DNA from 3 places in the Cobetia sp. 14N.309.X.WAT.E.A4 genome. Region 2 is predicted to be linked to each of the others. Evidence: predicted binding sites of a transcription regulator. Region 2 holds the regulator's gene; each other region holds the start of a gene.
The links. The regulator sigma-54, encoded in region 2, starts transcription at its own class of promoters, with help from an activator protein. The targets are predictions, from matches to a motif close to TGGCACNNNNNTTGCTNT.

Region 1: OW493_RS05340 (DUF3305 domain-containing protein) is a predicted target of sigma-54. The motif match lies at 2,255-2,272, and genes of this name have one in related genera.
Region 3: OW493_RS07445 (P-II family nitrogen regulator) is a predicted target of sigma-54. The motif match lies at 4,405-4,422, and genes of this name have one in related genera.

What each region holds. Positions count from the first base shown of each region.
Region 1 is NZ_JAPNXT010000003.1:7,016-17,194, reverse strand. It holds gene OW493_RS05355 (XRE family transcriptional regulator) at 1-90, shown strand, start outside; gene OW493_RS05350 (helix-turn-helix transcriptional regulator) at 237-1,148, opposite strand; gene OW493_RS05345 (formate dehydrogenase accessory sulfurtransferase FdhD) at 1,175-2,062, opposite strand; gene OW493_RS05340 (DUF3305 domain-containing protein) at 2,410-2,982, shown strand; gene OW493_RS05335 (DUF3306 domain-containing protein) at 2,979-3,842, shown strand; gene OW493_RS05330 (4Fe-4S dicluster domain-containing protein) at 4,282-6,183, shown strand; gene OW493_RS05325 (molecular chaperone TorD family protein) at 6,212-6,901, shown strand; gene OW493_RS05320 (hypothetical protein) at 7,090-7,320, shown strand; gene OW493_RS05315 (molybdopterin-dependent oxidoreductase) at 7,600-10,179, shown strand, end outside.
Region 2 is NZ_JAPNXT010000001.1:47,231-57,409, forward strand. It holds gene tldD (metalloprotease TldD) at 1-971, shown strand, start outside; gene yjgA (ribosome biogenesis factor YjgA) at 1,060-1,563, opposite strand; gene pmbA (metalloprotease PmbA) at 1,640-3,010, shown strand; gene mgtE (magnesium transporter) at 3,118-4,473, opposite strand; gene OW493_RS00215 (HPr family phosphocarrier protein) at 4,638-4,907, opposite strand; gene rapZ (RNase adapter RapZ) at 4,894-5,808, opposite strand; gene OW493_RS00225 (PTS sugar transporter subunit IIA) at 5,905-6,375, opposite strand; gene raiA (ribosome-associated translation inhibitor RaiA) at 6,385-6,693, opposite strand; gene OW493_RS00235 (RNA polymerase factor sigma-54) at 7,292-8,740, opposite strand; gene lptB (LPS export ABC transporter ATP-binding protein) at 9,113-9,859, opposite strand; gene lptA (lipopolysaccharide transport periplasmic protein LptA) at 9,856-10,179, opposite strand, start outside.
Region 3 is NZ_JAPNXT010000004.1:112,598-122,776, forward strand. It holds gene OW493_RS07420 (DUF4105 domain-containing protein) at 1-603, shown strand, start outside; gene OW493_RS07425 (YifB family Mg chelatase-like AAA ATPase) at 632-2,170, opposite strand; gene OW493_RS07430 (hypothetical protein) at 2,523-2,804, opposite strand; gene OW493_RS07435 (hypothetical protein) at 3,331-3,609, shown strand; gene OW493_RS07440 (accessory factor UbiK family protein) at 3,697-4,071, opposite strand; gene OW493_RS07445 (P-II family nitrogen regulator) at 4,509-4,847, shown strand; gene OW493_RS07450 (ammonium transporter) at 4,880-6,127, shown strand; gene glnK (P-II family nitrogen regulator) at 6,278-6,616, shown strand; gene OW493_RS07460 (ferredoxin--NADP reductase) at 6,808-7,584, opposite strand; gene OW493_RS07465 (LysR family transcriptional regulator) at 7,866-8,813, shown strand; gene OW493_RS07470 (host attachment protein) at 8,961-9,389, opposite strand; gene OW493_RS07475 (hypothetical protein) at 9,680-10,179, shown strand, end outside.

The DNA.
Region 1 (10,179 bases), on a different contig from region 2:
TTCGACTCCGACATGGGCCATGCTCTGGTTTCCACCAGCGAAGACGATGCCGTAGTGCTGTCGGTCTGCACGCGCAACGACGCCGATTGATGATACGCTCACTGGCGCAACGCTAAACCGTTCTCTAGGAGCATGTGACGTGAAAGATCTTTACCTCGCCAGAACAATGGCCTGGCGAGGCAGAGGCAGCGCCCACATCATCACCGTTTAGCCTGGTGCTAGCGGGCGATCTTGACTCAGTCATGTTGGGCGGCGTCGCCTCGCCAGATGAGCTGACCACATTCACGCAGGTCATACCCTCCCAACGATTGTGCCAGCTGGATGCCATTGGGCGTGGACAGATAGTCCAGCAGGCCCTGGAAAAGGTCACGGAAGTAGACATTGCGTGGCACGACCAGATCAAAGGCCTCCTCACAGACCGGCACGAAACCGAGACCGAATTCATTCGCGGCCGATAACGTCCCCGGCCCGACATCCACCTCCCCGCGCGCGACGAGTGATGCGACCTCTCGCTCCGAGTAGGCGATGGCGAGGGTGTTGAGCTGCTCCGGGCGCATCTGATGGCCGGACAGCCACTCCTGCAGGAAGCGCTGCGAACCGGCCCCCTCCTGACGCACTACCCAGCGCCGTTGAGACCCGAACAGACCACCGGGATTGATCGGCAGGTGGCGATCTTCCTGACGAATGATCAGCCCCTGGGTGCGCCGAGCCAGCCGGACCAATACCCACTGACGATAACCATCGTGCCCGCGGATCAAGGCCGGATGGCGAAGCGATGCTTCCTCGGCACGCCCCCAGTGGATGGCACAGACATCGGCTCGCCCCTGACTCAACAGATCCAGCCCCAGGCGTGTCCCGGTGACACTCGTGCCATAGAAGGCACTGCCATCGTGCTGCTGGTTGAGTCGCATCGTCAGCGCTGCCAGCAAGGGGTCATCGCTACCGGTGATCATCAAGCGATCCGCCAGCACCCCATGATGGCTGGACTCCAGAATCCATTGCTCGACCAGGCGCCGCGGGAAAAGCCATTTGCCGGTGACCTTGGTGGCCGGCATGGTGCCCTCACTGGCCAGCTGATAGATCTTCTTTTCATTGAGGTGCAACAGTCGTGCGACCTCATGGACCGTCAGAAAGGGGTTGTCATGCATCGTCGCATCCCCGGAAACAGGCTGATTCATTGCTCGCCCCCCGGGCGAGACTTGCCAGCTTCACGAAGATGATCACCGGCACGCAGCGGAGGGATGGCGTCCAGTATCATCCGACCGGCAGGGTCCACCACCTGGAAGTGGCTGCCCTTGGCACGTGCGATCAACAGCACCCCGAAGCGTCTGGCCAGCTCAACGCCCTTCTGGGTCACCCCGGAGCGTGAGACCAGCACCGAAATGCCCGCCTGCGCCACCTTGAGCACCATCTCCGAGGTCAGACGCCCCGTGGTATAGAAGATATTGGCACCCCGGTAATCCGTCTCGTCCTCGCGCACAGGTGAAAGCCAGTTCAGGCCTGCCAGGGTATCGACGGCATTGTGGCGACCGACATCCTCGATGAATGCCAGCACCTCATCATCCCGACACAGCGCACAGCCATGTACCGCCCCCGCCTTGCGGTAGGTGGCATTGTGGGCCGCGAGAGATGCCAGCAGCTGATACAGCACACTCTGCTGAAAGGGGCGATCATCAAGCGCCTCCAGCGTCTGACGCTCCAGCAGATTGCCAAAGACGGTTCCCTGGCCGCAGCCGGTAGTGACGGTACGCTTGCTCAGTCGCTGCTCGATATCCTTCGGTAGATGGCGCGTCACCACCGAGGCGCTTTCCACCTCCCAGTCCACTTGCAGCGCCTCCAGGTCTTCGATATCTCCCAACAGGCCCTGATTGCGCAGATAGCCCGCCACCAGCGCCTCAGGCTCGGCCCCCAGCGTCATCAGAGTGACGATCTCACGCTTGTTGAGGTAGATCGTCAGCGCGCGCTCGGCGGCGATCGACTGCGTCTGGCGCTGGCCTCGCTCATCCATCACGACGATATCCAGCGTGGTGGGCAATCGAGCATTGCTGATGACCGGAGGCATGGAGGTTTTCATGGCGTCGGGGTCTCCCTCTTCGAGCCGAATTGATGCCGGAGGGTGCCGCCACACGGCGAACCTGCCATGCAGGTTGCGGCATGCGTCGTCACCCAGCGCTCAAAGAATACCAGTCAGGCCGAGAGGCTGTCCTGATCCGGCAGCCATTGCGATCTCGCGTCATGCAATTCTCGACGCATGCGGCACGCTTCTTGCTAAAACCGGTAGAGCGTCGCATGTTCGTGAACGTACGAGCCACGGCGCTGATGACAGACTCGCCTTGGACCCGATACGCCGCCGACCACGACTCGGGTCACCCCCTGAACCACTTCCAGAACGCCCTCAAGAGATACGCCATGACCCAGCCACCCGACCCGTTGATGGACACGGCACTCGACGCCTCACGCGAGTCATCACGACCTGACGACACTCGCTGGCTGACCGTGACACTGGCCCCCTCGCAGCAGACTCTCGGCCGCTTCACTCTCGACACCTGGGTGATTTCCCGGATCGCGCCCGCGGATCACGGCGAGACCACGCCCCGGACGCCTGAACAGGCGGCGCAACCGGAGCCTCAACGCACTCTGCCCCTGCAGCTGCATCTCACCGAGCGCACCGACTATCGTTACAACCTGCGTTGCGAACAGCCGCGCCTGTTCGTCTTGTGTGAAGAGCGTGAAGCGGATGGCATGCAGCCAAGGGTCGTCACCGCCTGCCAGGAGGTGGCCTCGCATTGGCTGGATGGCGACCAGCTGGTACTGGATACCCCGATGCCTCCTGCCCTGATGGTCTGGCTGGAGGGCTATCTCGCCCGGCATGGTGAGCGCATCGATGAAGGCAAGAAGAAGAAGCGCAAGGGGGCGGGGCGCGCCAGTCAGACCGACACCGTGCGCCCGGACGCTGATGCTGCCAACAAGGAAGGGCCATGAGTCACTCCGACGACCGCGACAATACCTCGCAAGGCCTGTTGTCCCGCTGGTCACGCCGCAAGCAGCGCGCCGAAGCCTCACGGACGACCACGGACTCCCCCGATGCCGTCGCTGGGCTGGCGACGGTCGCTCGGCCCTCCACGGCCAATGACACCGCACCCACTGAGACCGCACCCACGGAAACAGAGGCCTGCGAGGCATCGGACGAGCCAAGCCATGCTCTGCACAGTGAGCGGCATGGCGAAGCGTCCGCTGAAGGCGGCAGTGAGACGACCGACGCCGAGGCCCTTGCACAGGAGGCAGATGAGTCCCCTCCCGTCGTGGAGCTGCCAGACCCCGACACCCTGCTGCCGGATGCGGATATCAGTGCCTACATGCAGGCAGGAGTGGACCCGGCGCTGCGACAACGCGCCCTGCGCCGCATCTTCATGGGAGGCGAGCACTCCCTGCGCGATGGCCTGGACGATTACGATCAGGATTTCTCCCAGATGCGTCCGCTCGCCGCAGGTGTGGCCGAGACACTGAGACGTTGGACCCGCGATGTCGAAGAGGGACTCGAGAACCTGGAAGATGACGAGGCTGCGTGCGCAGCCACCAGCAACGGCTCGGAAGATCAGCCGCAGGGTGAGGCGCTGGAGGCTGCACCCTCAACGGATGAGCAAGGCCTCGACTCACTGGATGAGACATCATCGGATCACGGCCCACAGACCCATCGAGAACCCGCGCAGGACAAGCACACGGATACTGATGCTGCCCTTGCGCATGACACGCATGCACGGCAAGGCGTATGGGACCAGACCGATGGCGTCACGGCTGACGGACATGGGCCCACCCACAGATCGCCCCAACCACCAGAATGACACGCCTGCCTCAGACACTGAGACATTATGACCCAGCGCGAGCTCCGTTTTCGGCATGCGGGGTCATTCCCTTGCCTCTCACATGACTTCCACTCCCATGCGAGAGGCGCACTGCCTGCAAGAATCCGCTCAGCAGAGGCAGGTATCGTCTAGCAGGAGAACGGCACTGCCTCCCGATACCTGACCGACTACGCCCGATGCTCATCGCTGGCCCTTCAGTCCCTGACTATGCTGAAGCCAGTCGCAATGATGCCGCCATGCGGATCATCCGGATGACATCAGGCGCAAGACGTTGCTGGAAGCCCATGCACTTCCTTGAATGACCTTCGACCGCTGACCGGGCGCGAGCCTCGAGAATCAGCGGCGATCAGGAACCGTCCACCGCGCCACCTGACAGGCGCGCAAGGGCGGAGCCGCCACGACCGAAATAAGGATGAGGATGCTCAGTTCAAGTCTCGAGAACGCCCAGCGCGCGCTCAACCAGCAAGCACGCCAACGCGCCCTGGCGGCAGTGCTCGGAGCCTCCCCCGCTTCCAGCCTGCCACTGCTGGCCAGTGATGCCGGCAGCGCCCCGATCCGCTATCGCAGCCAGGGCCTCACACTGCTGATCGGCAGCGAAGCGCGCCTGCGTGCCCTGTCCAGCCTGATGCTGGCACTGCCCGCCACTCACTCCCTGTCACTGTCTCTGCTGATCAGCGAGCAGGACAACAGCGCACTGGTATCCCTCGACGAGCGGCATATCACGACGAGCGAAGCACTGCCCTCCCATGCCAGCACCCGCGAGGCGCTCTCGCTGAGCGGCCATCTTGGCCATTTCACGCTGCTGGCTGGCGGGGTCAATCTGGCGCGCGCACTGCTGTCCACAGGTGCCCGACAGGTCGAGACCTTCGACCTGATCGCCGATCTGGGTCACCAGCCCCTCAATCAGGCGGAACTTCCGCCGCCGGGCTATCTGCGTGCAGAGGATACGGTGCTGGGCGAGCTGGATCGTCTCGCAAGCGACGCCAGCCTTGTCGAGAGCGGCGATCAGATCACGAACCTGACCCATTGGGCGACAGAATTCGCCGGTCTGGTCGGCAGCTTCGACAAGCCCAATTATGTCAACGTCAATCTCGACATCTGTGCTCATTCAAGTGCGGGCAGCATCGGGTGTACACGTTGTCTTTCCTCCTGCAGCGCCGATGCCATCTTCTCCGTGGCGGGACGCCGCAACGCGCATATCGAGATCGACCCGTACCTCTGCCATGGTGCCGCCAGTTGCGTGAGTGCCTGCCCGACCGGCGCGCTGAGCTTTACCCAGCCGCCACTCGAACAGCGTCTCGAACAGATCCAGCGTCTGCTTGAGCGCTATCAGGATGCAGGGGGCACGCAGCCGATACTGCGCTACCGCCTCGAGTCTGCCAGTGACCGCCACTCGCCGTTGGCACCTGAGGATCAGGAACGCTGCCTGGACATTGCACTGGATGAAATCAGCGCCACCGGGCACGACGAGTGGCTGGCCGCGCTGGCGCTGGGCGCCACCCAGGTCATCGTCGAACTGCCTCGGACACTGCCTGCCGGTCAGCACCAGCAACTCGAGCAGGAACAGCGTCTGTGCAATGCGTTGCTGGAAAGCATGCAACTGGCCACGGACACCCAGGGCTCCCCCCGTCTCGTGCTGATCACCGAGTCCGCCGTGCCGGCCTCGCCCATGACGCTCGTCAGTCCGCTCTGCATCGCGCTGGCGCCCGGTGCCGATCGCGAAGAAGACGGCCAGCCGGGCCTGCCGATCGCGCGTGACTGGCTGTTGGGTCAACCGGATGCCCGACCCGGCAAGCGTGAGCGCCTGAATCGTGTACTGGATCACCTGGCCACGCTGGCCGCCGCTGACCTGGCGCAGACCGCCGTCGAGGTACCTGCCGGTGCGCCCTTCGGCGCGATTCAGGTCGAAAGCGACGGCTGCACCCTTTGTCAGGCCTGCGTCGCGGTCTGCCCGACCAGCGCACTGTCCGCCAACCGCACCTCTCCGGCACTGTCCTTCACCGAGGGAGATTGCGTGCAATGTGGCCTGTGCGAGCAGTCATGCCCCGAGAGCGTCATCACTCTGACGCCGGGCTTTTCCGCACAACCAGAGGTGCGCCGTGAACCGCGCCTGCTCAAGCAGGACACGCCGTTCCCCTGCATCAGCTGCGGCACCCCGTTCGGCTCCACCGCCACCATCACGGCGATGCAGACCAAGCTGGCCTCCCACGCCTATTTCCAGGGTGACGGTGCGCTGCGCCTCAAGATGTGCAGCGATTGCCGCGTGAAGGATATCTGGCACGAAATGGCCCGCAATCCCGATGCTCAACTCAAGGTCTGAGTCCATGCCTTCAAGTGATGACACTGATATGACACCTGATGATGGATCGTTGATCAGCCACAGTGCCGAGCAACAGGCACTGCGGGCCGATCTCTACCGCCTGCTGGCTCGCCTGCTGCGGGCAGCGCCCGATCAGCCACTCATCGACTTCCTGGCGGCGCTGGAGCCTGAGGCCATCACCATGCCCGGCGCGGATCAGCAGCAACTGCCCAGGGCGCTGGCCTCGCTGTCTCTCTCGGCGCGGGTCAGTGACCCTCGACGACTGGAGGATGAGTATTTCCAGGCACTGGTCGGGGTCGTGCAGGGCGAAGTGGTGCCGTATGCCAGCTGGTACCTGACCGGCTCATTGATGGAAATGCCGCTGGTGGCACTGCGCCATGACCTCAAGCGCCTCGGTTTCGAGCGCGAAGCCGACGTTCGCGAGCCGGAGGACCACCTGGGGGCTCTGTGCGAGGTCATGGCCATGCTGATCGAGGAGCTGCCCGGCGAACAGGTCAACTTCTTCCGTCAGCATCTGGCGAACTGGGGTGAGCGTTGCTGTGCCGACCTTGCGCGCCGCAAGAGTCCTTTCTATGCCGCGGTTGGCTATCTTGGCCAGGCATTTCTGGCAGCCGAACGACGCAATCTCGGAGAGGCTCCCCAACCGACAGCCTCATTGGCGGACGTCGCAAGCCAAGACACCACTGGCTGGCAAGGCATACAACTTCCCCAATCGTGAGACCGACAGACACGCGCCGGACAGCACCCACAGCCCCGGCACACGCCATGGCCAGTGCTGGGGCTGATGCAAGACCCTGATGCAAGACCCTGATGCAAGACCTGAAGCAAGACCGTGAGACACCCTTCAAGCGACAACGGATTCAGCGACGTTCGCCTTGAACATGACATGTCAGACAGGAGATCAGCATGAAGACTGATGACAACACGCAAGGCCAGGAACTGGCCCGTCAGGGCCGCCGCAAGTTCCTGAGGGTACTGGGAGCCAGCACCGTCGGGGCGGCAGCCGCTGGAACGCTGGCCGGGGCCGTCATCCCGGATCAGGCCGCGCCACAGGACGGCAAGACAGCAGACAGAGTGACCGACAACTATCGCGAGACGGATCACGTGAAAGCGTTCTACGCCACTCTGCGAGATTGACCTTCTGTCGGTCACGTCTCCACAGGGGAATCTGCCAGTGGCAACGCCGCCACTGCCAGATCCTCCGGGAGAGTACAGACTCGCCTGACGGCGTGACCGATCAGAGACACAAAGGGCAGCGTGGAGTTCACTCCAGCCGCCATTGACAGCGACAAGACGGCACAGGGGCTTGCTGGCGAATGCCAGAAGAGCCACCTGAAGAACCGCCACTCCCGACACGGCCATCTGACCCGCCCAAGCGGTGCATGTCGTGTATCGGGTGATGAGGAGAAAGATGTCATGCGACTGACCCCCACCCCCTCCAGCACGGAGAGTACGGGACTCGGCATCAACCGCCGCCAGTTCCTGAAGCGCAGCGGTGTTGCGACCGGCGGCCTTGCCGCGGCCAGCTTCATGGCCACCCCGATGATGAAGCGTGCCGAGGCCAAGACGGAAGTCTCTCAGGCACCTGTCGAGACCAAGCGCACGATCTGTTCCCACTGCTCCGTGGGCTGTGGCGTCTATGCCGAAGTCCAGGAAGGCGTCTGGACCAAGCAGGAACCCGCCTTCGATCACCCCTTCAACCGCGGCGCGCATTGTGCCAAGGGCGCCTCGCTGCGTGAGCATGGTCACTCTGATCGTCGTCTGAAGTATCCGATGAAGCTCGAAGGCGGCAAGTGGAAGAAGCTGTCCTGGGAGCAGGCCATCGAGGAAGTCGGCAACAAGGTACTGGAGCTGACCGAGCAGCATGGCCCGGACAGCATCTACTGGCTCGGCTCGGCCAAGTTCAGCAATGAACAGGCCTACCTGATGCGCAAGTTCGCAGCGCTGTTCGGCACCAACAATGTCGATCACCAGGCGCGTATCTGCCACTCCACCACCGTCGCCGGCGTCGCCAACACCTGGGGCTATGGCGCGATGACCAACTCGTTCAACGACATGCACAATTGTCGTTCGATCCTGTTCATCGGCTCCAACCCCTCCGAAGCCCATCCGGTGGCGATGCAACACATCCTGCTGGCCAAGGAGCGCTCCAACGCCGAGATCATCGTCGTCGATCCGCGCTTCACCCGCACGGCAGCGAAAGCCAACAAGTACGTTCGCCTGCGTCCGGGCACCGATGTTGCCTACATCTGGGGACTGCTGTGGCACATCTTCGAGAACGGCTGGGAAGATGAGGCCTACATCCAGCAGCGCGTCTACGGCATGGACGAGGTACGCGCGGAAGTCGCCAACTTCCCGCCGGACGTGGTCGAGCGCATCACCGGTGTCGGTGAAGCCGACATGCTCGACGTCGCACGTCGACTGTCCCAGAACCGTCCGGGAAGTGTCGTGTGGTGCATGGGTGGCACGCAGCACACGACCGGCAACAACAATACCCGCGCCTACTGCATTCTGGAGCTGGCACTGGGCAACATCGGCAAGTCCGGTGGCGGCGCCAACATCTTCCGGGGTCACGACAACGTTCAGGGCGCCACGGATCTGGGCCTGATGTCCCACTCCCTGCCAGGTTACTACGGCCTCTCCGAAGGGGCGTGGAAGCATTGGGCCAAGGTATGGAACGTCGACTTCGACTGGATCCAGAACCGCTACGACCAGACCGAATACCACGACGGCAAGCCGATGCACACCAACGGCATCACCGTCTCGCGCTGGGTCGATGGCGTGCTCGAGGACCCGGATCGCATCTCCCAGCGCACCGCGCTCAAGGCGATGTTCTACTGGGGCCATGCCGTCAACTCCCAGACCCGCGGGCCCGAGATGAAGAAGGCCATGGCCAAGCTGGACATGATGGTGGTGGTCGACCCCTACCCGACCATCGCCGCCGTCATGCACGACCGCACCGATGGCGTCTACCTGTTGCCGGCCGCGACCCAGTTCGAGACCACCGGCAGCGTGACCAACTCCAGTCGCTCGCTGCAGTGGCGTGACCAGGTCATCGAACCGATGTTCGATTCCAAGCCGGATCACGAGATCATGTACCTGCTGTCCCGCAAGCTGGGCTTTGCCGACGAGCTGTTCCGCAACATCAAGGTCGAGGGCAGCGTGCCGGTGGTCGAGGACATCACCCGCGAATTCAATGCCGGGATGTGGACCGTTGGCTATACCGCCCAGAGTCCCGAGCGCCTGAAGGCACATCAGAAGAACTGGCATACCTTCGACTTCGAGACACTCAAGGCACGGGGTGGTCCGGCAAATGGCGACTTCTACGGTCTGCCATGGCCGTGCTGGGGAACGCCGGAGATGGGCCATCCGGGCTCGCCCATCCTGTATGACACCTCCAAGACGGTGGCCGAAGGCGGTGGCAACTTCCGCGCCCGTTACGGCGTGGAACACAACGGCACCAATATCCTGGCCGAGGGCTCCTGGTCAAAGGGCGCCGAGATCGAGGATGGCTATCCGGAGTTCACCGACAAGCTGCTCAAGCAGCTGGGCTGGTGGGACGACCTGACGGCCGAGGAAAAGCAGGCGGCGGAAGGCAAGAACTGGAAGACCGATCTTTCCGGTGGCATCCAGCGCGTGTGCATCAAGCATGGCTGCATGCCGTACGGCAACGCCAAGGCACGTGCCCTGGTGTGGACCTTCCCGGACCCGATCCCCAAGCACCGCGAGCCGCTGTATACCGCGCGCCGTGACCTGGTGAAGGACTATCCGACCTGGCCGGATTCGGAGTCCATCTATCGCTTGCCGACGCTCTACGCCTCCATTCAGGAGAAGGACGTCAGCGCCAAATACCCGATCACCCTGACCTCGGGCCGCCTGGTGGAATACGAAGGGGGGGGCGAAGAGACACGCTCCATCCCATGGCTGGCCGAGCTGCAGCAGGAGATGTTCGTCGAGATCAATCCGGCGCTGGCCAATGACCAGGGCATCAAGGAT
Region 2 (10,179 bases):
CGGCCTCGCTGTCGGCGCTTTACGAGGTGGTGATGGTGCGTGCCAGTGATGGCACCCTGGCCGCGGACCTGCGTCCGCTGGTGCGCTTCAACATCAGCGTGATCGCGGTGCGCAATGGCCGTCGTGAGCGTGGCAGTGCCGGTGGCGGCGGACGCTTCCCGCTGACCCGTCTGCGTGACGACAACGTCGCCGAGCGCTACGCGCGGGAAGCCGTGCGTCAGGCACTGGTCAATCTCGAGGCCGTCGATGCGCCCGCCGGGCAGATGCCGGTGGTGCTGGGCAATGGCTGGCCGGGCGTGCTGCTGCACGAAGCGGTCGGTCATGGTCTGGAAGGGGATTTCAACCGCAAGGGCAGCTCCGCCTTCGCGGGGCGCATGGGCGAACAGGTCGCGGCGCGCGGCGTCACCGTGGTCGACGATGCGACGCTGGCGGACCGCCGTGGCTCGCTGTCGGTGGACGATGAAGGCACGCCGGGTCAGTACACGCCGCTGATCGAGGATGGCATCCTCACCGGTTACATGCAGGACAAGCTGAATGCCCGCCTGATGGGCATGGCGCCGACGGGCAATGCGCGTCGCGAGTCCTTTGCGCACCTGCCGATGCCCCGCATGACCAACACCTACATGCTGGGTGGCGATCGTGACCCGCAGGAGATCATCAAGAGCGTCAAGCGCGGCCTCTATGCGGTCAGCTTCGGCGGTGGCCAGGTGGACATCACCTCCGGGCGCTTCGTGTTCTCCGCAAGCGAAGCCTATCTGATCGAGGACGGCAAGGTGACCACACCGGTCAAGGGCGCGACCCTGATCGGCAACGGCCCGGAAGCCATGGGTCGCGTCTCGATGATCGGCAATGATCTCGAGCTGGATACCGGGGTCGGGGTCTGTGGCAAGGACGGTCAGTCGGTGCCGGTCGGGGTCGGCCAGCCGACGCTGAAGCTCGATGAGCTGACGGTCGGTGGCACCCAGTCATGAACCGGTGCGCTTGATCAGCAGAGAAGCGATATGACGACGCCGCCGTGGCAGGGCCGCGGCGGCGTCGATGAAGCGTGAGGTGTCAGAATTACAGATCGAGCTCGGCACGCAGCAGCCTGAAGAGCTTCTTGGCGCTGTTGGGCTGCTTGCCGGCATCACGCTCGGCGCGTGAATTGCGGATCAGCTGACGCAGTGCCTGGCGGTCCACCTCCGGGTAGTCCTCGACGAAGATCACGAAGGCTTCGTCGTCCTCGATCAGGCGATCGCGCCAGCGCTCCAGGCGCTGGAAGGAGGCATCCCGACGGATGCTCTGCTGCTCCATGCTCTGGAAGACGGCGTTGATGGCCTCGAGATCTTCCTTGCGCATCAGCTTGCCGACGTACTGCATATGACGGCGCAGGCCTTCATGACTGCGAATGCGTCCGCACTCATCGATGGCGGCCAGCATGTCATCGGAGAGCGGGAACTTGGCGCGCTGACCGGCCGGCATGTCGATGATCTTCTTGCCGAGGGCCTGAAGCTCGATCATTTCACGCTTCATCTGGGATTTGCTGGGACGCTCGACGAGCTCCTCAGGTCTTTCTTTACGCATGCCAATTCCAACGAGTCGGGGAAATTTGCGGCAGTATAGCACTGCCAGCGCCCCGTCTCCTCAGAAGGAGAACAACATGAGCCAGGCCTTTGATGCCGTTGCTCAGCAACAACTGCTGGAGCGCCGCGTCAGCGAAGCGCTCGAGCTGGCCCGCAGTCTGGGAGCCGATGCCTGTGAGGTGGGCGCCAGCGTCGATCAGGGCGTCAGCATCTCGGTGCGTGACGGAGAAGTCGAAACCGTCGAACTGTCGCGTGACCAGGGGATCGGCGTGACCGTGTATCTGGGCAATCGCAAGGGCAGCGCGACCTCTTCCGACGCCGGTAGCGACTCGATTCGTGCCGCGGTCGAGAAAGCGGTCTCCATCGCTCATTACACCGGCGAGGACAGCTTTGCCGGATTGGCGCCGGCCGAACTGATGGCCACCGATTTCCCGGATCTTCAGGCGCATCACCCCTGGGCGATCAGCGTCGATGACGCGACGGATCTGGCGCTGGCGTGTGAGCGTGCCGGACTGGAAGTGGAAGGTATCGCGCAATCCGAAGGTGCCAGCTTCTCCAGTGGGGAAGGTGTGCAGGTCTACGGCAACAGCCACGGCTTCCTGGCCAGTCAGTGCGGCAGCCGACACTCGATGTCCTGCATGTTGATCGCCAGGGATGAACAGGGCATGCAGCGTGACTATGACTACACCAGCGTGCGCAACCCGGCCGACCTGCGCTCCCCGGAGGATGTGGGGCGTGAGGCTGCGCGCCGCACGCTGGCACGCCTCAACGCGCGCAAGGTGGCGACGGGGCGCATGCCGGTCATGTTCGACCCGCAGATGTCGGCAGGCCTGGTAGGGCACTATCTGTCCGCCATCGCGGGTGGCTCGCTGTATCGTGAGTCCAGCTTCCTGTGCGACAGCCTGGGTCAGCCGCTGTTCCCTGACTGGTTCACCCTCGGCGAGAAGCCGCGTGAGGTGGGTGGCATGTCGAGTGCCGCCTTCGACAACGACGGTGTCGCCACGCGTGACAATGTCTACTTTGCCGACGGCAAGGTGCAGAGTTACATGCTGAGCGCCTACAGTGCTCGTCGCCTGGGCATGCAGACCACCGGCAACGCGGGCGGCGCGCGCAACGTGCGCATCACCGCGCCACTGACCTCCCGTGACGAGATGCTCAAGCAGATGGGCACCGGCGTGCTGGTGACCGAGCTGATGGGTCAGGGCGTCAACGGCGTGACCGGTGACTACTCACGTGGCGCTTCGGGCTTCTGGGTCGAGAATGGCGAGATCCAGCACGCGGTCGAGGAGTTCACGATCGCCGGCAATCTGCGTGACATGGCCGCCAATCTGCTGGCGGTCGGTGATGATGTCGATACCCGGGGCAGCATCCACTCTGGCAGCTGGCTGATCGGTGGCATGACCGTCGCGGGCATGTCCGAAGGTGAAGACGATGAGCTGGAAGGCTGATCGCTGACACTTCTGTCTCTGCGCGAGAGTTCAGAAAACAACACGGCCGCTCCCTTGGGAGCGGCCGTGTTGTTTTCTGGAGCAGTCACTGGAATCCATCGGGCGTATTACAGATAGAGCCAGGTCGCCAGGCCCAGGAAGGCCATGAAGCCGATCACGTCGGTCACGGTGGTCAGGATCACGCTGCCGGAGAGGGCCGGGTCGATATTGAGCTTCTTGAGCAGTATCGGCAGCAATGTCCCGGTCACGGCCGCGATCAACAGATTGATCATGATGGCGGCACCGATGATGGCCCCCAACTGGACATCACCGAACCAGACGATGGCGATCCCGGCGACCACCACCGCCCACAGCAGACCATTGAGTCCCGCGACGATGATTTCGCGCTTGAGAAGCCAGCGCACGTTGCCACTCTTGACGTGTCCCAGTGCGATGCCGCGAATCAGTACCGTCAGTGCCTGTGAGCCGGCAATGCCGCCCATGCTGGCGACGATGGGCATCAGTACCGCCAGCGCGGTGATCTTCTGGATGGTGCCCTCGAACATCCCGATCACGGCGGACGCCATGAAGGCGGTCAGCAGGTTGATGCCAAGCCAGATGGCGCGACGCCAGGAGGTGCGCATCACCGGGGAGAAGGTATCTTCATCCTCGTCCATCCCCGCCATCGACATGACCTGGTGCTCGGCATCGCCGCGGATGACGTCGACCACGTCATCGATGGTGATGCGCCCGAGCAGATTGCCATCACCGCCGACGACAGGCGCCGAGATCAGGTCATGCTTCTCGAACAGCGAGGCGACCTCGCTCTCCGGCATCAATGCCGGAATCACCACGCTGTCGGTATCCATCACCTCGCGCACTGTGACACCGGGGTCAGAGACCAGCAGGCGGTTGATGGGCAGGGCGCCGATGAATTCATCGCGGCGCGAGACGACCAGCAGGGTGTCGGTGGAATCGGGAAGTCGCTCGTGACGGCGGATGTAACGCAACACGACATCCAGGGTGATGTCCGGACGGATGGTGATGGTGTCCGTGTTCATCAAGCCGCCGGCAGTGTCCTCGGGATAGGACAGCACCGTCTCGACCCGCTGGCGTTCCTGCGCCTCCATGGAGTCGAGGACTTCGAGAATCACGGCATTCGGAAGCCGCTGGAGGATGTCAGCGACATCATCCGGTTCCAGATTCTCGGTGGCGGCCAGGACGTCCTCGGCATCCATGTCCTTGAGGAAGTCGCTCTGGATATCCTCGCCAAGGTATTGGAGCACATCGCCCTGAAGTTCGGCGTCGACCAGCTCCCAGAGCAGGTTGCGCTCCTTGGGGGGGGAGGATTCCAGCAAGTGGGCCACGTCCACCGGTGCCAGGCCGCGATTCAGCATGCGCCTTGCCTGATCCAGCTCGCCACTTTCCAGTGCCTGTGACAGGCGATCAAGTCTAGGCTTGAGTTTGCGTGACGTCTTGCTCATCTGTCGGCTTCCCCTGTCGACATGAAGGACAGCGTTGATTCTACCATTGGCGCAGGGGGGCGCGTCGACAAAAGAAAACACTGTTTCTTATCGATAGGGCAATCAGCGCGGAAAAAGTGGCAGAAAGCCGGCGGGCGGGGGATGTCAGATGGCGTGCGGAGGCGTCATTCTTCCTCTTCGAAGCGCGCCTCGAACAGGGACTCGATCGCAGACAGGGCCTCATCTGCCTGTTCGCCCTCGACATCGATGATCAGCGCCGTGCCACACGGGGCTGCCAGCATCAGCAGCGCCATGACGTTGGCCGCGTTGGCGCGTCGCTCACCGTGACTGACCATGACCGTGGCCTCGAAGGGCGCACAGCAGTTGACCAGCTTGGTGGCAGCGCGAGCATGCAGCCCGCGCTTGTTGGTCAGAACCAGTTCACGACTGGGCATCGTGTGACTCCTGACGGGTATCGCTGATCGCCAGGGCCGTATGGATCCCCAGCTCCCGGTGGCGTAGACGCACTTCCGGAAGCTGCTTGGCGAAATGTTCGGCCAGCTGCTCGCAGAGATAGACGCTGCGATGCTGGCCACCGGTACAGCCCACCGAAACGGTCAGGTAGCTGCGATTGCTGGCCTGATAGGCGGGCAGCCAGCGTTCCAGCCAGCCGGTGATGTCATCCTGCATCGCCTTGACGTCCGGGTAGCGCTGCAGGAATTCCGCCACGCTGTCATCACGACCGGTATCGCTGCGCAGATTGATGTCCCAGTAGGGGTTGGGCAGGCAGCGGGCATCGAACACCATGTCGGCATCGGTCGGCACGCCATGCTTGAAGCCGAAGGACTCGAAGGTGAGTGTCAGATGACGAGAGCTGTGCTGTGCGACCTGTTCGGTGATGCGCGAGCGCAGGTCATGCACGCTGAGGTTGGTCGAGTCGATGACAAGATCCGCCTTCTGACGAATCGGGGCCAGTGTCTGCTGCTCGATCTCGATGGCCTCGGCCAGCGTGCGGTCATTGTCGCGGGTCAGCGGATGACGGCGGCGGGTCGCGGAATAGCGTTCGAGCAGGACACGGGAGTCCGTGGTCAGGTAGACGACCTGCACATCCATGCCGCTCTGACGAACGCTGTCGAGCAGTTCAGGGAAGCGACTCAGGGCATCGGGGAGGTTGCGCGCGTCAATGGAGACCGCGATGCGCCGGCGGGTGGGGCTGTCCTTTTCCAGCTGCTCGACCAATGGTGCCAGCAGCATGCCGGGCAGATTGTCGATGGCATAGTAGCCAATGTCTTCCAGCGCCTGGAGGGCAATCGATTTGCCGGAACCGGAGCGACCACTGATGATCACGATCTTCATGGAGTGCTCTCCCAGGGCGAGGTCAGCATGAGGTGAAAGCGGAGGGTGCCTGAGGCCAGTCAGCGACAAGCCCGGAGCGAGTCCGGGCTTGCAGGTTCAGCGCGCCGGCAATTCGGCGATGGCCGAGGTCAGGGCATCGAACAATGCTCGCTGACTGTCTGCCTGGCGCAATGCTGCCCGGTTGGTGGGCGAGTTGAGCAGTTCCGCCACCTGGCCGAGCAGAGTGAGATGGGTGTCATCTGCCTCCTCGGGGACCAGCAGCACGAACAGCAGATCGATGGGTTCGCCATCGATGGCGTCAAAGTCGATGGGGTCACCGAGCTTCATGAACGCCGCGATGGGGGTCTTGCAGTGTGGACTGCGTGCATGTGGCACGGCCACGCCGTGGCCGATGCCCGTCGAACCCAGTCTCTCGCGCCCGATCAGGCGCGAGAAGACTTCCTGGCTGTCCAGGCTGGGAATGTTCTGAGCAATGAAGGTGCTGAAGAATTCCAGCACCCGCTTCTTGCTCCCCCCGGGGACGCCGTAGAGCGTGCGCTCGGGGGGAAGGATCTGATCAAGTGTCATGGCAGAAGGTCAACGGGTCCCGGTGCCCTGAGAGCGAGCCTGGGACTTTTCCTTGTGTTTGACCAGCTGGCGGTCCAGCTTGTCGGCGAGCGCGTCGATGGCAGCGTACATGTTGGGGTCTTCTGCCAGGGCATGGAGGTCGGCGCCAGCGGCGTGCAGGGTGCAGGCAGCCTGTTGGCGTTCCTTCTCGATCGACAGTGTCACCTGAACATTGGTGATGTTGTCGTAATGCCGTTCGAGGCGAGCGAGCTTCTCGTTGACATAATCGCGGAGAGGATCGGTGAGTTCCACATGATGCCCGGTGATATTCACTTGCATGGACACGCTCCTTTATCCAGCGGGTTGCCTTTGAATTGTAACCCTTTTTGACTGCGAGCAAACCCTGATTGAACGCGCGGCCACTTTCTGACTCCGGCCATGGTCTCGTGGCGATCATCTGCTGGCGAGAGCGGCGGTGCCGGTGTACCGAGCGTCTACCCCGACAATGCCCAAGCTTTGAACAAAGATCAACGCTGCGCTGCATCGTGGGGCAAGGCTTGTCTTCAACCCAGCGAGGGATATCAGCAGGTTCTTCATGAGCATCGCCTCGCATCACGGACGGAATGGGGCTCGAGAAACCGGCCGTTTGTGGCCAATGTCAGCATTTACGTCGACGTTCGTGTGGCAGGAGTCGGTGGCGACCCCTGGCTATCTGTCCGTGGGATGTGAGGGAAAAAGAAAGCACTCTGGAGAAAAGTGGCTGGAAAAATAGGCAATTGGGGCGTGAAGTCACTCACGCAGTCGCAAGGACAGGCATTGCCAACCGGTATTCAGACGACCGATTGGCAGATGATGCCAGGATGGCAGGTGCAAGGGGGCGAGCTTCAGCGCTCCGACGTGTGGAGTCCGCTGGCCTGCGGGTATCCGTTGTCGAGACTCACGCTAAGCGCTTGCGCTCGCTGGAGGAGGGGATGCCCATGGCCTCGCGATACTTGGCGACCGTCCGGCGCGCTACCTCGATGCCATCACTGGCCAGCAGATCCACCAGGCGTGAGTCGGACAATGGCTTGCGCGCCGGTTCTTCCGAGATCAGCTTGCGAATGCGCGCACGGATCGCGGTGCTGGAGTGCGCGTCACCGTTGCCGCTGCCACCCACCTGACTCGAGAAGAAGAACTTGAGTTCGAACACGCCTCTCGGGGTGTGGATATATTTCTGGGTGGTCACCCGCGAGATGGTGGATTCGTGCATCTCGACCACTTCCGCGATGTTGGCGAGGATCAGCGGCTTCATGCCTTCTTCCCCCTGCTCGAGGAAGTCGATCTGGCGCGCCATGATCTCGCGGCCCACCTTGAGCAGGGTGTCATTGCGTGAGGACAGGCTCTTCATCAGCCAGCGGGCTTCCTGAAGATTGTCCTTGAGGAAGGTATTGTCCGCGGACTTGTCGGCCCGCTTGATGAGGGCGGCATATTCCGGCTGGATACGCAGCTTGGGCAGCGCTTCCGGGTTGAGCTCGACCTGCCAGCCGTGACGCGTATGACGGACCAGCAGGTCCGGGATGACGTAATCACTGGCAGGCTCGCCCCAGGCGGACGCCGGGCGCGGGTCGAGCGCCCGTACCAGACGAATGACGTGATCCAGCTCATCATCATCCAGGCTCAGGCGACGCTTGAGCAGCTTGCGATCGTCATTGCCCAGTGCCTCGAGGAATTGCCGCACCAGACGGCGGGCCTGGGCCAGCAATGGCAGATCGTCCGGCAGCAGGGCCAGCTGCAGCAGCAGGCATTCCCGCAGGTCTCGAGCGAACACACCGGTGGGATCGAACTGCTGAAGGCGCAGCAGGACCTGCTCGAGTTCCGACGCCTTGAGGCCGGGCAGTCCCTGACCTCGCAGGCCATCGACCAGTTCGTCCAGGCTCATGCTCAGGTAGCCGGCCCCATCCACCGCATCGATCAGACTCTCCGCCATCTGGCGTTCACGCGCATCGAGGTCCGTCATCGCCAGCTGCCAGCGCAGGTGGTCCTGCAGGCTTTCGACACTGGTGTTGCGATCGAAGTCCGGCCCGTCCTCGCTCGAGCTTCCGCTGCCGGAACTGGTCAGGCTGCCTGCGTGATCCTGGTAGAGGTCCGACCAGTCACTGTCGAGAGGGTATTCTTCAGGAATCTCGCTGTTGGTCTCGGAGGTGGAGATCTCGCTCTTGTCCTGTGTCTCCGCGACATCCAGCGACTCGTATTCCTCGTCAAGCTCCAGCATGGGGTTTGACTCAAGCGCCTGCTGTATCTCCTGACGCAGGTCCAGCGTCGACAACTGCAGCAGCTGGATCGCTTGCTGAAGTTGCGGGGTCATGGTCAGGGAAGTGCCGAGTCGAAGCTGCAAGGTGGGTTTCATGGGGTCTGTCATTCACGGCAAAGGAACGTGCATCTACGCTATACCGTGGGTCGGGGCACTGACAAGGGGCAGTCGAGAATATTCAAGCAACTTGCATGCCATGTTGCCACCAAGGTGGTATGGACGTCATGCATTCGAGTGAGGTGTGGCAGAGCAGGAGGGTTCACGGGGAGATCACGCAAGCGCCTGTCGAGGCGCTTGCGTGAGGGGGCGGGGAACGAGGCCCCGACAGTGAAGCAGGAAGTGGCGGGTGCTGGAGGGTGCTGGTGAGAGCAGAAGAGGTCGGACGGCTCTCGTCAGGCTGACGGCTCTCACCAGGCTGACGGCTCTCACCAGGCTGACGGCTCTCACCAGGCTGACGCCACTCTCGGGCTAGAGCTTGAACTCATGGCCCAGGTAGACATCACGCACCTGCTGGTTGGCGAGGATGGTGTCGGCGTCGCCATGCGCGATGATCTGGCCATCGCCCACGATGTAGGCGGTATCGCAGATGTCGAGTGTCTCGCGCACGTTGTGATCGGTGATCAGCACCCCGATGCCGCGGTCACGCAGCTGGCGCACGATGCTCTTGATCTCGCCCACCGAGATGGGGTCCACGCCGGCAAACGGCTCATCAAGCAGCACGAAGTCCGGCTCGGTGGCCAGTGCGCGAGCGATCTCCACGCGGCGGCGCTCCCCGCCGGAAAGGCTCATGCCGGCACTGTCACGAATATGCGTGATGCTGAACTCGTTGAGCAGCTCCTCCAGGCGTGCCTTGCGTCCGTTGCGATCCAGATCCTTGCGCGTCTCGAGGATCGCCATGATGTTGTCGGACACCGAGAGCTTGCGGAAGATCGAGGCTTCCTGGGGCAGATAGCCGATGCCGGCGCGAGCCCGCTGATGCATGGCGGCGCCGGACAGGTCGTGGTCATCGATGGTCACGCTACCGGCATCCGAGCGCACGAGGCCGACGATCATGTAGAACGAGGTCGTCTTGCCGGCCCCGTTGGGGCCCAGCAGGCCTACGATGTCACCCTGGCGGATTTCCAGCGAGATGTCCTTGACGACCTTGCGACCCTTGTAGGCCTTGGCCAGATGACGAGCGCTGAGGGTACGTGGGCTGGCAGCAGTCATTCTCATTGACCCTTGCTGGCATTGGCGCCACGTGGCGTCAGGGTCATGTGGACGCGTGACCCCTCGGAGGATGAGGCATCGGTGCCATTGCTGGCATTGACCTGGCGCTTGTCCAGGAAGTATTCCACGTAGCCACCTTCGAAGGTGTCATCGCCTTTCTCCAGACGGGCATCGCCGACCAGTTCCACCCGGCGCTCCAGCGCGTGGTAGCGAATGGTATTCGCCCAGCCCTTGACCAGTCGCTCGTCGGTATCGGGTTTCTGCTCCATGTAGGCGCGCTGGCCGGTGGCCTTGACCAGGGAAATCTCGCCGCTGTCGGCGCGACT
Region 3 (10,179 bases), on a different contig from region 2:
TCGGTGGATCTGTTGACCAGTCACTGGATGGGGCCGCAGATCGCTCATACGCTGGTCAGCTTCGGTTTCGCCGATGGACGCCATCTAGCCTTCTCGGTGGAAATCCGCAAGGAGCGTGACGAGGCCTTCTCGACACTGGGCGGGATGTTCAAGGAGTACGAACTGGCGGTGATCGCCGCTGACGAGCGCGACATCATCCGCGTGCGCAGCAACGTGCGCGGGGAGCAGGTGCATCTCTATCGGGTGCAGATGCCGCGCGAACTGATCCGCGAATTGCTGCTGGCCTACGTCGACGAAGCCGAGACATTGCGCACTCAGCCACGCTTCTACAACACCGCCACCAGCAACTGCACCACCCTCGTCTACGCGATGATGACGCGCCTCACCGACGGCCTGCCGCTGGACTATCGGCTGCTGCTCTCCGGCTATCTGCCGGAATATGTCGCGGACCAGGATGCCCTCAGTGACGCCGCGCCCTTCGCCGAGCTCAAGGCCAGAAGTCTGATCAACCCTGCCGCCATCGCCGCCGACGAGCACCCGGACGGCGACTTCTCGCGCCTGATCCGTGAGGGCATTCCCGGCGCGGACAGCCCGTCCTTCTGAACGGGCGACGCGGCCCGACAGGCAGTGCTCAGGCGCTGCGCTGTTCCGCTCCCGGGCGGGCCGGATCTCTCCCCATCATTCGGTCCAGCTGACGATAGCCGATGGCTTCCATCAGCTGGGGCCGCTGCACGCCATCCTGCGCAATGAGATCGCTCAACGTCAGCGCGACACGCAAGACCCGGTGATAGGCACGCGCCGAGAGATTGAGGCGTGACAGCACACCGGCCAGCCACTGACGCTCGCCGTCCTCCAGCTGGCAGGCGGCTTCCAGGGCATGGGTATCGAGATGGGCATTGAGCCCGCCGCGGGCCAATTGGCGAGCGCGAGCCGCCAGCACTCGTTCGCGCACTGCGTCCGAGGCCTCACCAGGTGTCGCGGACGTCAGCTCCTCGGCAGGCAGTCCCGGTACCTCGACCTGCAGATCGATACGGTCCAGCAGCGGGCCAGATAGGCGCGCCTGATAGCGCTGGATCTGGGCCGGCGTGCAACTGCAGTTGCGACGGCTGTCACCAAGATAGCCGCACGGGCAGGGGTTCATCGCCGCCACCAGCTGGAAACGTGCCGGAAAGCGCCGCTGGTGGCTGGCACGCGAGATGAGGATGCGGCCGCTCTCCAGCGGCTCACGCATCACTTCCAGCACACCACGATCAAATTCCGCCAGCTCGTCCAGAAACAGCACGCCATGATGGGCCAGCGACACCTCTCCCGGACGCGGTCTGGAGCCACCCCCGACCAGCGCGACACCACTGGCGGTATGATGCGGCGCCCGGAAGGGCCGCTGGCCCCAGCGCTCCATGATCGGCATCCCGCAGACCGAGCGTACCGCCGCGACTTCCAGGGCCTCGGCCTCCCCCAGCGGCGGCAGAATGCCGGAGAGGCGACTGGCCAGCATCGTCTTGCCCGTACCCGGCGGCCCCGCGAACAGCAGGTTGTGGCCTCCCGCAGCGGCAATCTCCAGCGCACGCCGCGCCTGATGCTGGCCACGCACCTCGCTCAGGTCCGGCTCCGGGAGTCGCGCCTGAGGAGTGACGGAACAGACATGCGGCATGATCCTCTCACGCCCGAGAAGGTGCGCCACCAACTCCAGCAGATGGCCCACGGACAGCACATCCAGCTGTTCCGCCAGCGCGGCCTCATCGGCATTGCCACGCGGCACCACCAGGGTGCGCCCGGCCTTGCGACAGCAGAGCGCAGCAGGCAGCACGCCAGTGACAGAGCGAATGCTGCCATCGAGTGCCAACTCGCCCAGACACTCGATCTGCGCCACGGCCTCTTCCGGCACCTGACCGGATGCCACCAGGATGCCCAGTGCGATCGGCAGATCAAAGCGCCCCCCCTCCTTGGGCAGGTCAGCCGGGGCCAGATTGAGGGTGATTCGGCGCGCTGGAAACTCGAAGCCTGCATTGAGCAATGCGCTGCGCACTCGCTCACGACTTTCCTTCACCGCCGCTTCCGGCAAGCCAACGATGGAGAGCCCCGGCAGCCCGTTGGAGAGGTGTACCTCTACCTGCACCTCCGGAGCTTCAAGACCAAGAGATGCGCGCGTGCGCAACATTGCCAATGACATGAGTCTTCCCTGCGTGATGCCGCCTCTCTGCTGCACGGCGCAATCGGAGCAGGCACCCGCCTGCCATGAGCGCGAGGGCACGATACCGGTGCCATCTCCTCCAGCATGGCAAATCTCATACCTGCCAGCGTGCATACGACTCAACGCTTGGCGATACGGCACTCCTCAAATGTCACTCGCGCTGCCGGACACGGCATGTCCTCACTGCACCGCAACGGTATTATCAACAATTCCAGCCACCCGTTTCATAATTTTCATTACGCCACCAACCCCTAGAATTACTGGATACGTAAGGAAAATACCGACTGTGGATAACATTACATAACCCCCTCGACAGGACATTTCCCAGCGCTCAAATATCCATCATCTGGCAACACCAAACCCTATCGATATGGACACCGAGCCGCACCACCTCATCGAAGCGTGACGCATTACACTCTGAATCAACACTTGAGGGCGACATCAGCCCTCCTCCAGCACCCGGCCAGACCGGCGAAACAGGCGGCAGAGAGGCAATATCGTCACCCAGAACGGGCAAGGCACCCGCACGATGAACCAACGGCAGCGTTTCCCGTCGACATCGCGGCATGAATTTCATGAAGAGCTTCATGAAGAGCTTCACGAAGTAGTTCACGGAGATGTTCATGAAGAAGTGAATGGAGAAACGCCCTGGCATGACTCAGGAGGCTGGGCTCAAGAGAAGAGGCGCGGGGGAAGGGAGTGCCTTTCCCGAGAGTCGCGCAGGCCCCACCCAATGCCAGCCTCCTTCGATGCGCCGGACTGGCTGCCGTGTCTGTTCAGCTCGAGACATTCATGCGGACTGAACGTTGAAAATAGCCCATCAACCGGCTTTTTCCATGAAATAACGCGCGTTCTAGCAGATATTTCACGAAGTTGGCGACATGGAACACTTGGCTGATCACAAGCCCTCGGGCCTGCACCAGAAGAGTGCTGATGGAACATGCAAGGCGGTACTCCAGGCGCTACAGGAGTGCCTCAAGAGGGGGACTGCTGGTATATTTGATCGGTTGTCTCGGCCCTGCTGATACAACCGCCAAGCTGTCTCAAGGAGGCCACCCAAGGGTGGCAGAGAATCGTCCAACCCACGGAAAGGGCCAGCCATTCAGGACGACTTCGGCTTGTTTCAGGAGTAACACCCCATGCAAGACATGCTTGCCTCGCTGGCACCCATGGCGGACATCATCGGCATGCTCGGCACCTCTCTGGTGGTCGGTGCCTTCTTTCTGCTGCAGATTGGCAGACTCGATGCACGTAGCCTGACCTACAACCTCATGAATCTGAGCGGGGCGATACTCTTGTTGATCAGCCTGTGCATCAACTTCAATCTCGCCAGCTTCGTGATCGAGGTGTTCTGGATCGTGGCATCTCTGGTGGGCCTGGTTCGCTGGTTGATGGGGTCTCGTCCACAGACGGTCTGACCTACCCGGCACCCGCCTCATGCGACGGACACAAAAAAACCGCCACTCCTCGACGGGTGTGGCGGTTTTTTTTTGCCAGCATGCCATTCAGGCGTCGCGTTGACGCTCGATCTCCTCGGCGTGGCTGGCGGCTTCCCGCTTTGCCAGCGCGGCCTCTCCCTCATCGTCCACCGCCACGGCAGGCTCGGTGGTCGACGCAGCACCCGCCACCAGTCCCTGCTTCTCCAGCAGCGCCTCAAGTGCGATGACCTGCTTCTCCAGCGACTCCACACGCCCGCGAGTCCGCGTCAGCACATCCATCATGATGTCGAAGTCCTCGCGCGACACCAGTTCCATGCGATCAAAGGCGCTGCGCATCACGCCCTGTACGGACTTCTGCAGCTCTTCCGGGCCGTGCGAGGCGTCCTGGAGGCGCTCACCGATCTGCTGGGCCATACGCCCGATGACGTCGTTCTTGAACATGCTCCACCTCAGCCATTGCAAGCCGACGGGCCCATCATGGGACTGTCGGTCAGAGAAAAGGATCTCCCCGAAACGTGGGGGACATCATGTCATGTTGCAAGGATACGCAACCCGCTGGCCTGACGCATGTCTCGACCCCGAATCTCTCACAACCGACGGCAGGCACCGGCCCTTGTGCACCATATTAGCGCTATCTCCTACCTCGAAAGCCGCAATTCAGGCACCAAAGCGGTGCATCGCCATGGCGTTCTCCTTGCCGTCATTTTTGGCCTTGCTGCGGAGCTGCTTTTTCCCTCAGCACAACTAGATGAATTTAAAGATTTTTTAACCTCATGGCATACCTCGTGCGATGCACTTGTCAGGAACAGGCCACCAGCAGTGTCTGATTGGCCGCACTCAACATGACAGATCATTGCGGTAGCAAACGGGGGCAGCACATGAAACTGATCACCGCCATCATCAAACCCTTCAAGCTGGACGACGTGCGTGAAGCGCTGGCCGACAACGGCGTGCAAGGCATCACGGTCACGGAAGTGAAGGGCTTCGGGCGACAGAAGGGCCACACCGAGCTGTATCGCGGCGCCGAGTATGTCGTCGACTTCCTTCCCAAGGTCAAGATTGAAGTGGCTGTTGATGACAGCAGCGTGGAAACGGTGCTGGACGCCATCACCCAGGCAGCCAACAGCGGCAAGATCGGCGACGGCAAGCTGTTCGTCACCCCGCTGGATGACGTGATCCGTATCCGTACCGGTGAACGCGGCGCCGATGCTGTCTGAGCCCCGCGCACAATAATAAAGGAGAATCCCGCATGAACGAGATCATCGAGGTCAAGTACGCACTTGATACCTTCTATTTCCTGGTCTGTGGCGCCCTGGTGCTGTGGATGGCTGCCGGCTTTGCCATGCTGGAAGCTGGCCTGGTACGCGCCAAGAACACTACCGAGATTCTGACCAAGAACGTGGCGCTGTTCGCCATCGCCTGCACCATGTACATGGTGGTCGGTTACCACATCATGTACTCAAGCGCCGAAGGCGGCTTCCTGCCGAGCCTGGGCTTCTTGATCGGCGCCGAGAATACCGCTGAGGAAGCGCTCGCTTCCGGTGGCGACATCTACTACAGCGCGCGTTCCGACTTCTTCTTCCAGGTGGTGTTCGTGGCGACCGCCATGTCCATCGTCTCCGGTGCAGTCGCCGAGCGCATGAAGCTGTGGGCCTTCCTGGCCTTCGCCGTGGTCATGACGGGCGTCATCTACCCGGTCCAGGGTTACTGGACCTGGGGTGGCGGCTTCCTGAGCGAAGCGGGCTTCAGTGACTTCGCCGGCTCCGGCATCGTGCACATGGCAGGCGCTTCCGCCGCACTGGCTGGCGTGCTGCTGCTGGGGGCTCGCAAGGGCAAGTACGGCAAGAACGGTGAGATCAACGCCATCCCGGGCTCCAACCTGCCGCTGGCGACCCTGGGCACCTTCATCCTGTGGCTGGGATGGCTGGGCTTCAACGGCGGCTCCGAGCTGGTGCTGTCCAATATCGATGAAGCCAACGCGGTCGCTCAGGTCTTCGTCAACACCAACGCCGCTGCCTGCGGGGGTGTCATCGCCGCCCTGATCCTCGCCCGCCTGTGGTTCCGCAAGGCTGACCTGACCATGGCCCTCAACGGCGCCCTGGCTGGCCTGGTCGCCATCACCGCTGGTCCGCTGGCACCGAGTGTCGGTGCTGCCACCCTGATCGGCGCCGTCGGTGGCCTGCTGGTGGTGTTCTCCATCGTCGGCCTCGACAAGCTCAAGCTCGACGACCCGGTCGGTGCCATCTCCGTCCACGGTGTGGTCGGTCTCTGGGGCCTGATGGCAGTGCCGCTGACCAATGACGATGCCACCTTCTCCGCACAGCTGCTGGGCGCCGTGTCCATCTTCGCCTGGGTATTCATCGCAAGCTTCGTGGTCTGGCTGGTCATCAAGACCATCATGGGACTTCGCGTCAGCGAAGAGGAAGAGTACGAAGGCGTCGATCTGGCGGAATGTGGCATGGAGGCGTATCCGGAATTCACCTCCAGCCGCAAGTAATCAAGGATCGAGACTCACGCGACACCCAAAGACTCCCGCCACCTGGCGGGAGTCTTTTTTCCTGACCGGATAAGCGGTGTATGCTTGAGCAATAGGGGCTGGCGTGGCGAGCAGCAACGCCACCCGCACCATCACCCAAGGAGAGAGACGATGAAACTGGTCACTGCCATCATCAAGCCATTCAAGCTCGACGACGTTCGCGAATCCCTGTCCGAGATTGGCGTCCAGGGTATCACCGTGACCGAGGTCAAGGGGTTTGGCCGCCAGAAGGGCCACACGGAGCTGTATCGGGGTGCCGAGTATGTGGTCGACTTCCTTCCCAAGGTGAAGCTCGAGGTCGCCGTGGATGATGCCATGATCGATTCCGTGATCGAGGCGATCACCAATGTCGCCAACACCGGCAAGATCGGCGACGGCAAGATCTTCGTCTCGCCGCTGGAGCAGGTCATTCGCATCCGTACCGGCGAGACCGGCAAGGACGCCGTCTAAGCCCCTGGCGCAAGCCCTGGCGATGACGTGCTGCCCCGACGGGTGACATGAGCACACAAAAAACCGCAGGCCATTGGCCTGCGGTTTTTTTCGTTTCAGCACGTGCCGTTCATGCGTGATGCTCGTGGTTCATGCTCAGGGCATCACGTCTCGACATGCTTACGTCTCGACACGCTCACTTCTCAACACGCTCACTTCTCAACAAAGGCACGCTCGATCACATAGTCACCCGGCACACCCATCTTCGGCGAGATGGCGAAGCCACGGGCATCCAGCATGGCGCTGATGTCGTCGAGCATCGCCGGCGAGCCGCAGATCATCGCGCGGTCACGCTTCGGGTCCAGCGGCGGCAGGCCGATGTCCTCGAACAGCTTGCCATTCTCGACCAGATCCGTGATGCGGCCTTGGTTGCGGAACTCCTCGCGCGTCACGGTCGGGTAGTAGATCAGCTTCTCGGCGATCTCTTCCCCAAGGTACTCGTGCTTGGGCAGCTCTTCCGCGATCATGTCGGCATAGGCCAGCTCGGAGACATGGCGTACACCGTGCATCAGGATGATCTTGTCATAGCGCTCATAGGTCTCCGGGTCCTGAATCACGCTCAGGAAGGGCGCCAGGCCAGTTCCGGTGGAGAACAGGTAAAGATTCTCGCCCGGCAGCAGATCGTCCAGCACCAGCGTTCCGGTGGGCTTGCGCGAGACCATGATCTGGTCACCCGGCTTGAGGTGCTGAAGGCGTGAGGTCAGCGGGCCGTCCTGCACCTTGATGGAGAAGAACTCCAGATGCTCTTCGTAGTTCGGGCTGGCGATCGAGTAGGCGCGCATCAGCGGCTTGCCTTCGACTTCCAGGCCGATCATCACGAACTGGCCATTCTTGAAGCGCAGGCTGTCTTCCCGCTGGGTGCGGAAGCTGAACAGCGAGTCGTTCCAATGATGGACGTCGATGACTTCGGTAGTGGTCAGACTGCTCACCTGGTGGCCTCCCGGGGTCGCGCCCCTTGAAATCAAACATTCTATTATGGAATAAGCAAATAACAGCTTATGACCCAATGAACTATGCAGCGATTGTAGTCACTGTTGGGTTATGCGTTAAATGGTTTATCTGGATATAGGTTATCCAGACTATCAATATTGATTGCGAATGAATCGCATTACAAGCCCGGCAATGGCCTGCTTCACATTGCAGCGCGAACCGGGTGTTGCGCTGGCCAGCGAGCTCCTCTCGACACTGCCTGCATGCACAAGGAGGCGGAATGCGTTACAGCCTGCGACAACTGGCGGTCTTCGTTGCCGTGGCACGCCACGACAACGTCTCGCTGGCAGCCGAAAGCCTCGCGATGTCACAGTCCGCCGCCAGCACGGCCCTGGCCGAACTGGAGCGCCAGTTCGACTGCCGCCTGTTCGACCGGCATGGCAAACGCCTGCGCCTCAATGGTCTGGGGCGCGAACTGCTTCCCAAGGCCATCGCCTTGCTGGATCAGGCGGAAGAACTCGAGCAGCTGCTCGGCCAGCAGGATGCCACCGGTTCACTGGAAATCGGCGCCACCCTGACCATCGGCAACTACCTGGCTCCCCAGATCGTCGGCAGCTTCCTTGAGCATCATCCGGCCAGCCGTGTGGAGCTGCATGTCCTCAACACCCACCAGCTGATCGAGAAGCTGGCGCATTTCGAGCTCGATATCGGGCTGGTGGAAGGCGAGGTGGAGCACCCATTACTGGAAGCCACGCACTGGGTAAGTGATCGCCTGAGCATCTTCTGCGCTCCCTCGCATCCTCTGGCCCGAGGAGAGGTGACGCTCGCACGCCTGCTGGAGGCGCGCTGGATCATGCGTGAACGGGGCTCTGGCACCCGCAGCACCTTCGAGCAGGCACTGCGCCCACACCTCGAGAGCCCCTCGGACAGCGTGGCCCAGCGACTCGACATCATGATGGAACTGGAGCACACCGAGGGGATAAAGCGCGCGGTGGAGGCCGGCCTGGGAATCGGCTGCGTTTCACGACTGGCGCTGCGAGACGCCTTCCGGCGCGGTAGCCTGGTCGAGCTGCCTACCCCATGGCTGGAACTGACTCGCGCCTATCGCTTCGTCCATCATCGCGACCGCTTCATTACCCAGGCCATGCGCGAGTTCGTGACGAGCTGCCGCACCCTGAGTGGCTCCGCCTCACGCAGCGACGAGATCGAGATGCATCAGGTACCGTGACTATGAAGCAGCATGGCCACAGGTACGCAAGCACTCACTTACCCTCCATATTGCATGACGCCAACGCACAAGCACCGCCAGCGAGTCCGCTGACGGTGCTTTCAGATTCAGCAGGCCGTGTAACGCCCTGCCGTCATGTCACCGACTTCAGTGATTCAGGCCAGTGAAGCGCTGCTTGATGTCGTCGGCACTCTCATGGGAGAGATCCTTGTCGACGGTCTCGCTGACCAGTTTGGCCACCGGCTTGTCGAGCTTGTCACGCAGCGCACCGAGGAACTTGGGTGCGGCAGCGATGATCAGCTGATCAAACTTGCCGTCGTTGGCCGCCTGCTTGAGATATTGCGCCACTTCCTTGGCGAAGAAGTCCTGATGCTTGTCCGAGGTCGCGCCATCATCTCCCGTCTGATGCAGGCTACCGTGCCCACCACTGGACTCGCCCTTGCCACCGGTTCTCAAGTCACCGGTATGCTGACGGCTTTCAGGATGTACGAGGCTGTCCACTTCAGTGACCTTGCCGGCAGCACGGGCAAAGATACGAGCGCGGGCGGCATCAGCAGCAACGATGTAAGTAACCATTTACACACTCCCTGTCTCTCGTGAGGCGTCGTTGATCAGATATTGACGATCATCTTCTGCGTTCATCAGAGGACATGCTGGCAGCGGAGTGAACATTCAACCCTTACCGGACTGTGGGGGTAATTTTTCCATACCCAAGCGAGGAGAATCGCCGACATGACGACATGGCCGTCGCCACTCCCGGACATGACGCGGCTGGCGAAGTGCGTGCTAACATCCGCTGCACACAGGGCCCGCTCTGTCCTCTTTCTCGCCCTCTCACTCTTTTGCTCTGTTCCGGAGATGTCTCGATGCGCGATCTGCTCCTGATGCGCCGCCCACTGCCCCGCCGTGTGCTGGTCACCGCTCACCTGTCGATTCAGCTGGGCCTTCTGGTCGCGGCTACCGGTTGGACGCTGCAGCACCTGACGCCCATCGGGCCGGACAATTCACTGCTGGCACAATGGCCAGTCCTGTCTCAGGGTGTCGGCGGTTTCCTGCTGGCCTTCGTTCTCACGCGTCTGCTGTTCGAGCTGTTGATGGCACCGCATCACGTGATGAGCGTACGTGGCGCCAACCACTCGCTGGATGCGGCCGCACTTGTCACGCGCTCCATCTCACGTCGCCCTGCCGTGCATGACGATGACGACAGCTGGGTCGGCAAGCCGCGCAGTGTCACCTGGCCGCGCGAGGGCGAGGCATCAGCTGCCACACCGGCGGCAACGACGCCTGCCGAAGCATCGTCCAAGGCCGCCGCCAAGCCGCAGGAACCGAGCCTGGGCGGCGACGATGAGCTTCCGGACACCAGCAG